2 regions of the Paenibacillus sp. ClWae2A genome follow, and region 1 is predicted to be linked to the other one. Evidence: riboswitches for the same ligand, from Rfam matches in the RefSeq annotation. Region 1 holds a riboswitch; the other holds the start of a gene.
What was found. Region 1 has a riboswitch for glycine ahead of sdaAB (L-serine ammonia-lyase, iron-sulfur-dependent subunit beta). Riboswitches for the same ligand answer to the same signal wherever they lie in the genome.
Positions count from the first base shown of each region.

Region 1 (4,349 bases):
AGGTGTCACGGGAGCGACTGGAATTACAGGAGATACGGGTGTAACGGGAGCAACTGGAGTCACTGGGGATACAGGAGCGATAGGTGTAACGGGAACAACCGGATTCACAGGAGCTACGGGTTCGACAGGTGTAACGGGAGCGACCGGAGTCACTGGAGTTACAGGTCCGACAGGCGTAACGGGAGCGACCGGAGTCACTGGTGTGACAGGTGCAACGGGAGCAACCGGATTCACTGGAGTTACAGGTGCGACAGGCGTAACGGGAACGACCGGAGTCACTGGTGTTACAGGTGCGACGGGCGTGACAGGGACGACAGGAGTCACTGGTGTGACAGGTGCAACGGGAACGACCGGAGTCGCTGGCGATACAGGTGTAACGGGAGCAACCGGATTCACTGGAGTTACAGGTCCGACAGGCGTAACGGGAGCGACCGGAGCCACTGGGGTTACAGGAGCGACAGGCGTGACGGGAACAACCGGGACGGCTGGTGTAACCGGAGCAACGGGAGCGACCGGAGCCACTGGGGTTACAGGAGCGACAGGCGTGACGGGAACAACCGGGACGGCTGGTGTAACCGGAGCAACGGGAGCGACCGGAACCACTGGGGCTACAGGAGCGACAGGCGTGACGGGAACAGCCGGGACAGCTGGTGTAACGGGAGCAACGGGAGCGACCGGGGCCACTGGTGCAACAGGAGCTACCGGATCGACAGCAGCAGCTGCTCCTGCAGATTCTTCCCTGTTTGCTGATAGTCAGACAACGGCGTTGCCTCTTCCATTGACCGGTGAAACAACCATTCAGACCCTCAATGTACCCGTGGTGGCAGGTCAACGCGTTAAAATCGATAATAGTACACAAGTAGCAGTAGTTGTAGGGTCTAACTGGAGTATTGCGTATAACATTAACCTGAGGCGTAACGGAGTTCTAATTAATCAATTGCAACTCTCAAGGACCGGGAATGCTGCGGGAACGTTGAGGTTTCTTTCTTCTAACACTTACGTGGATACTTCTCCTGCGACAACGACTAACGCATATACGATAAGTATTGAATTTACGACAACCAGCAACGTCACGAGTGCCTCAGCGGAAGTGAGAAATGTGAATGCTATTCGCTTCAGTTAAAATAGACATTGGACTTATGGTAATTACACGTTACTTTTGTTGACATATATGATATTGTACATTACTCTATGGGTATACACGATCAAAAATTTAGAAATGTACCATTCCGATTAAGAATCAAATTAAGATAATACAGCGGATGATAACGAGCGGGAGAGACCTGAGTTAGCTGAGCAAAATGGCTAGTGTTCAGGCACCGAAGGAGCAAGCTGCTGCGCACCCGGTGCAGTGGTTAATCTCTCAGGTAAATGTACCATCGTTGGACGCAACTCTGGAGAGTGCGCGAACTGCGCCACCCAAGGGGTATATGATCAGTCATTCCGGTGACCTTGTCTGTAACCACAGGCAGTGCACCTTGTCGTGAGACACTGCTGATCGTGAAACTCTCAGGTATCGAGGACAGAGAGAGGGCCTAAGGCCTTCTGCTGTCCTTTTTTGATGTCATCATATCCAAAATAAGGGACATTGTGGATGGAACTCCTGGATCGAAATGACGAATACATTTTACAAATATGAATCATGATTATTAATGGAGGGTTACAAGGTGCGATTTAAAGATGTTTTCTCAATTATTGGTCCGTCGATGACGGGGCCTTCAAGTTCACATACAGCTGGAGCAGCAAGGTTAGGGAGAATTGCTCGTCAGTGGCTAGGGTGTACGCCTGAACGTGCCCGGCTGACGTTATACGGTTCATTCGCTGATACGTATCAGGGGCACGGAACAGATCTGGCACTGATCGGCGGTCTGCTGGACTATGTCACAGACGATCCACGTATCCCGGATGCGGAGCGATACGCAGAGGAAGCGGGCATGGAGGTTGAGTTTTATACAAGTGGCCTGCCTGCTCCTCATCCAAATACGGTCAAAATTGAGTTGTGGCATGGAGAACGTGCCTGCTCCTTGATCGGTGCATCCATTGGTGGTGGTAGTGTATCGGTGCATTCGATGAATGATTTTCGTGTTCAGATTAGTGGTGAGTTTCCGACACTTGTTCTGCGGCATGCAGACAAAGCAGGGGTGCTTGCGTCGGTAACGTCCACGATCAGTTCATCCGGGGTTAACATCGGCTATATGCAGGTGGACCGGAAAGCCCGTGATGGCGAAGCACTTACCGCGATGGAAATGGATGGTGTGCCTAATCCTGATATGCTCAAGCGTCTAAAGGAGCTGGACCATGTGCTGGACATTCGTGTTATCGATTTGAAGAGAGGAGTTGATTCGGATGCGGTTTAAACATTTGCACGAGCTGAATACGATCTGTACAGCAGAATCCAAAACCATCGCTCAGCTAATGATCGAGGAGCAGGTTCAGGAGACCAATACACCGGAAGCGGATGTTGTGAAGCAGATGTCTGAATATTATCAGGTGATGAAGGAAGCGGTACGCAAAGGGTTAACGGAAGATACAACATCACGCAGTGGATTAACAGGTGGAGACGGTAAAAAAATGGCCGAGTACATTCGCAAGGGTGAGACTTGCTCAGGTGATGCTTCCGCACTTGCCATGGCGTATGCCCTGTGTGTATCTGAAGTGAATGCCTCCATGGGCCGGATTGTGGCAACACCAACGGCAGGTTCCTGCGGCATTATCCCGGGTGTGTTTATCAGTTCACAGGAGCGGTTTGGCTGGACGGACGAACATTTGGTGAACGGGTTGTTCTGTGCGGGAGCAATTGGTTATGTTATTGCCAACAATTCATTTATCTCAGGTGCGGAAGGTGGCTGTCAGGCGGAAGTGGGTTCCGCGATTGGCATGGCTGCGGGTGCCATGGTTGAACTGCGTGGAGGTACACCGGAGCAGGTCGTTCATGCCGTAGGCTTGGCGTTAAAAAATACACTGGGCCTGATCTGCGATCCGGTCGCAGGCCTCGTTGAAATTCCGTGCATCGTCCGTAATGGACTGGGTGCAGTTACGGCGCTGGCTGCGGCTGACATGGCCCTGGCCGGAGTGCGTAGTGCCATTCCGTCAGATGAAGTCATCGACGTCATGCTGGAAGTAGGCAGTGCGATGCCGAGCCGCCACCGGGAGACAGCCCAGGGCGGGTTGGCCCAAACGCCAACAGGCCGCAAAATGATGCAGAAGCTGGCTAAACCAAAGGCAAAGCGTGCCGAGCCTGAGCCAAAGTCCCCTGCTGGAAATGATGTAGAACCTAAGGTGTAACAGGGATTGATATGAATTAAATCTAACGCTAACCCGTGGAACCTTGAGCCTTGATTATTACAGTTGAAGTAGAGCTCCCTGCGTGATATGAAAAGCCGATACCAATCTTCCTAGTGAAGAGAGGTATCGGCTTTTTTTGTCTTTATCCAACAAAGAAAAATAAAAATATTGACGATCTATATATCAAGTTGATATATTAACAAATGTTATATATCAACTTGATATATATAAGGCGAAACAAAACTAAAGGAGATGGATAGAATGAAAGGAATTATCCAGACGAGTCTGCTGTTTTTGAAAAATGGAGCTACTATTGTGGGTTTAATTACGGCCGTGCTGTTTCAGGTGTTTTTTAACATCATCTGGCTTAGTGGATACGATCACGTTAATGAGAGAATGACTGAGCTAGCTGTAACTATTGTGAATGAAGACGGGGCTGCAGCTGAGCCTTTGGCCGAGTCTTTGGCAGCGGGTCTGAATTTCGAGATCAAACCATCTGAATCGATACAAGAAGCGAGACAGATGTTAACGGACCGGGATGTATACATGATCATTGAGATTCCATCAGGTTTCATGCAGCAGGCAGAAGACTTGTCGAAGCCGATGGCAGTTAAGTATGTGATGAACGAATCGAATGTGGCTACCGTGAAAAGTGTGATGCAGAACGTAGCCGCACAAGTTACAGCGACATTGAACCGTGAAGTACAACAGGAGGCTATTCACGGAGTGCTGAATCAATCCGGTATGACTGCTGATCAGGCCGATGCGTTGGCGCTGGGGTTATCTTCACGTGTTGAGGCAGAGGTGGAGCGGCAGAATCCTGTTGATAATTTTGCTTCCTCGATGGTACCGATGTTGATTGTAACGGCTACGTTTACCGGAGCGATGTTGCTAACCATGAATCTGCAAAAGGTTTCTGGTGAACTGAGTGGCAGGGCAGGGAAATGGGAGCGCTTCTGGGCACGTAACATCGTTAATCTTGGTGCGGCATTTATCGTTTCGCTCGTTGGCTCGGGTATGATGCACATTATGGGGGTATCATCAGCAGACGGTTGGTTCATGTT
Region 1 is NZ_JAULSQ010000013.1:173,885-178,233, reverse strand. It holds partial or broken gene QVE09_RS26685 (collagen-like triple helix repeat-containing protein) at 1-1,123, shown strand, start outside; glycine riboswitch at 1,264-1,388, shown strand; glycine riboswitch at 1,393-1,528, shown strand; gene sdaAB (L-serine ammonia-lyase, iron-sulfur-dependent subunit beta) at 1,668-2,357, shown strand; gene sdaAA (L-serine ammonia-lyase, iron-sulfur-dependent, subunit alpha) at 2,347-3,285, shown strand; gene QVE09_RS26670 (YhgE/Pip domain-containing protein) at 3,547-4,349, shown strand, end outside.

Region 2 (4,349 bases), on a different contig from region 1:
AACCTATAGCTTGGTCTAATCAGGCGATTCACATCCACAATCTGCTTCAATCCGCATTGGAAACCATTCTCGGAAAGCACAAAAAAACCTGTGCAAGCCTCAGGCTCACACAGGTCGAAACAATATGAAGTTCATTTCAATTCATTATAAAATATATGTTAATAAGTACAAGTTCGTTGATACTATTCTTCCGTATGTTTACGATACGCGTCTGCATTCATCAATGTAGACAATGCTGCTGTCAGATCTCCCTCAACACGGATTTCAATCATCCAGCCTTCCTCGTATGGAGAGCTGTTGACAAGTTCAGGGGAGTCCTGCAACGAATCATTCACTGCAATAATTGAACCAGTGACGGGAGAAAACAAGTCCGAAACCGTTTTGACCGATTCGATCGTTCCAATGCTGTCCTCTGCTTTTACATTGGTTTCAAGGTCAGGCAATTCCACAAACACAATGTCACCCAGCTGATGCTGCGCGAACTCGGTAATGCCAATACGTACAGTATCCTCCCCTACGGTTTGCACCCATTCGTGCTCTTCACTGTACAGGAAATCACTTTTCAATTCGCTCATCGATATCCGCCTCGCTTTTCATTAAATGAGTGCATGCGTTCTTTGACCTTAACCTTTTTCCCAGAACATAGCGTATGATATTTTTGATTCAAATGTCAAGATACCTCACAATTTATTTATTGATCACCTCTAAATCCTGTAACCCGATTACACTCTTTCTTCATATACTGGTGAATATTAGAATAGTAAGCGTAGTCTTTTTAAATACACGAACAATAACATTTAAGATAAATTAAATATTCGGTTTTTAGTTATGATCTATGACATCGTTCTTGACATCGGTAGTGGATTCACGTTTTAATGAGAGGAGTAAATGTGTTTATTGGACTATGTTATACCCGCGGATGAATGTAAAGGGAGAGATTACCCGTGACACCCGATTCGGGATGTACATGAGGTAACGCCGAAGGAGTAAACCACCGATAAGCGGGGGTGAATCTCTCAGGCAAAAGGACTTTTACGGGACGCAACTCTGGAGAGCATCTATTCGCCCTGAGCGGGCGTTATGATCACCCAAGGGGAAACCTGCTGCACAAGGCAGCGGGGTAACTCTCAGGTACAAGGGACAGAGCCTTAGAATACAGCGTGCTACTTGGCATGCCGATTCTTTGGCCTGTCCTTTTCCTTTTTCCCAAAAAACGAAAAACAGGATTCAGATCAGCGCTGCCATAGCTGCCTTACCATACTTATCTACTAAAAATCTCTGCTGAAAAATTTAAAAATACCCTGGTTCATTGATCCACGATTGTATATCCGGCCGGCTGACGGCCCATGACGAGGTGATTTGATGTCCGATTTGCTTAGAACACCACTCTTCCCACTCTATCAGCAATACGAAGGCGTACGGTGCATTGATTTTGGAGGCTGGGAGCTTCCGGTACAATTTAGCGGAATCCAGAAAGAACATGAAGCGGTGCGTGAGCGTGCTGGACTGTTTGATGTATCCCATATGGGCGAATTCACAGTACAGGGTGAGCAGGCTGAAGTTTTTTTGCAACAAATGATGACCAATGATGTGACCACGCTCGTTCCGGGTCAAGCCCAGTACACCCTGATGTGTTACCCAGATGGCGGTGTGGTGGATGATCTGCTCGTGTATAAGCTGGAAGATCAGCATTATATGCTCGTTGTTAACGCCTCTAACATCGACAAGGATTGGGCGTGGCTGCAAGAGCACTTGATCCCTGGCGTGAGCATGACCAACGATTCGGAGCAGACGGCGCTGCTCGCCTTGCAAGGACCACTGGCTGTAGACATTATCGGGAAAGTTACAGATACGGATGTATCCTCGATTGAGCCTTTCCATTTTGTACAGCAGGCAGAGGTATGCGGCGTTAAATTACTGTTGTCCCGTACCGGTTATACCGGTGAGGACGGCTTTGAACTATATGTACCTGCGGACCAGGCTGCTGCGGTGTGGAATGGATTAATGCAAGCCGGTGAAGGTCACGGACTCGTACCAACCGGACTTGGTGCCCGGGATACACTGCGCTTTGAAGCAAGGCTCCCCCTGTATGGACAGGAATTGTCGGCAACCATCTCTCCACTCGAAGCTGGCGTAGGTATGTTTGTGAAGCTGAATGCGGGACCTTTTATCGGACACGAAGCCTTGTTACAGCAAAAAAATGACGGGCCTGCCCGCAAATTGGTCGGCATCGAAGTGCTGGAGCGCGGTATTCCCCGCCCTCATTATCCGATTTACGCCGAAGGCGTACAGATTGGCGAAGTTACTACAGGCACACAATCACCTACATTGAAGCGTAATCTGGGGCTTGCTCTCATCGACAGTAAATACGCTGCGCTGGGAACCCCGCTTGAGATTGAGATCCGCGGCAAGAAACTAAAAGCCGAGGTCGTGAAGACCCCTTTTCATAAACGGACACGTACGTCAAAGACACCTACTCAAGGAGCTGACCAAGCATGAGCAAGCACCGTTACATTCCCATGACTGAGCAAGATCAGAGCGCCATGCTCGCAACCATCGGTGTGGATACGCTGGAGGAACTGTTTCAGGACATTCCAAAAGAGATCCGTTATCAGGGAGAGCTGCCTGTATCCTCCAAACTCGATGAATATGCACTGACACGTCACATGTCCAAACAAGCTGGTGCCAACGCCAATTTCGAAACACACGCCAGCTTCCTCGGCGCAGGCATATATGATCATCATGTTCCTTCCGTCATCAATCATGTCATTTCCCGTTCCGAGTTCTACACTGCCTACACACCTTATCAGCCTGAGATCAGCCAAGGTGAACTACAGGCCATTTTCGAATTTCAATCCTACATCTGTGAATTAACAGGTATGGCTGTAGCCAATGCCAGCATGTATGACGGCGCAACTGCCTTTGCAGAAGCCGGTAATCTGGCCGCAGCAGCAACACGTCGCAAACAGCTTATCGTATCCCGTACCGTTCATCCGGAAGCCCGTCAGGTATTGCAGGCGTATGCGCATGGATTGAGCCTCGAAATTGTCGAGATTGGTTATAAGGATGGAGCCACTGATTGGGATGCCCTGCAAGCTGCCATATCGGACGATACCGCTGCTGTCATGATCCAGAGTCCAAACTTCTTTGGTGCTGTGGAAAATGTAAAACAAGCGGCTGACCTCGCGCATGCGCACAAAGGCCTGCTCGTTGTAAGTGCTAACCCGCTATCGCTGGGTCTGCTGGAAGCCCCAGGCAAGCTGGGTGCCGACATCGTTGTTGGCGATGCGCAGCCCCTCGGTATCGCCGCTTCACTCGGCGGCCCGACATGCGGATATTTCGCCGTATCCCAGCCTCATATGCGCCGAATTCCTGGCCGAATTGTAGGCCAGACAACCGATCGCAATGGCAAACGTGGATTTGTACTCACACTGCAAGCACGTGAGCAGCATATCCGCCGCGAAAAGGCGACCTCCAACATCTGTTCCAACCAAGCTTTGCTTGCACTCAGCGCATCTGTGTACATGTCCATCATGGGTAAACAGGGCATGATCGATGTCGCGGATCTGAATTTGCAAAAGAGTCATTACACCCTCAATACATTAACTGCGATTCCTGGAGTTAGCCTTACTTTTAATGCACCAACATTTAATGAGTTTGTTATTAAGCTTCCTGAAGGAACAGACTTGGATACTCTTCAGTTGAAACTGCTGGATGCAGGCTTTATTGGTGGCTACGAACTCGGACGTGATTATCCGGAGCTTGCCGGACATATGCTGATGGCTGTTACGGAACGGCGCACTAAGGAAGAGATTGACGAATTCGCACGTGCATTGGAGGGATCGCTGTGACTCAGGAAACGACGACGACAACGACAACATCGGTACAAGGACAGTCGGAAACAGGTACCTCTGTCTCCAATTCGGTTCAACCTGAGACTGTTACAACATGTAGTACGCAAACCTTATCTCCTGCTCCGGAACAATCATTGATTTTTGAACTCAGCAGCCCTGGGCGTGTCGCTTATTCCTTGCCAGAATGTGACGTTCCTCGTCAGGCTGCCGATACGTTGATTCCCCGGGAAATGCTCCGTTCGGAAGCAGCAGCACTGCCGGAAGTGTTCGAGGTAGATGTTATTCGACACTATACTGCGCTGTCCCGTCGTAACTTCGGTGTAGATAACGGATTCTATCCACTGGGCTCTTGTACAATGAAATACAATCCAAAGATTAATGAGGATGTTGCACGTTATAACGGTTTTGCCAAAATCCATCCGTACCAGCATGAATCCAGCATTCAAGGTTCACTTGAACTGTTATATACGTTGCAAAACGACCTTGCAGGTCTGA
Region 2 is NZ_JAULSQ010000008.1:90,700-95,048, reverse strand. It holds gene gcvH (glycine cleavage system protein GcvH) at 183-575, opposite strand; glycine riboswitch at 920-1,042, shown strand; glycine riboswitch at 1,046-1,146, shown strand; gene gcvT (glycine cleavage system aminomethyltransferase GcvT) at 1,363-2,499, shown strand; gene gcvPA (aminomethyl-transferring glycine dehydrogenase subunit GcvPA) at 2,496-3,851, shown strand; gene gcvPB (aminomethyl-transferring glycine dehydrogenase subunit GcvPB) at 3,989-4,349, shown strand, end outside.
Region 2: another riboswitch for glycine. It lies ahead of gcvT (glycine cleavage system aminomethyltransferase GcvT); the one in region 1 lies ahead of sdaAB (L-serine ammonia-lyase, iron-sulfur-dependent subunit beta).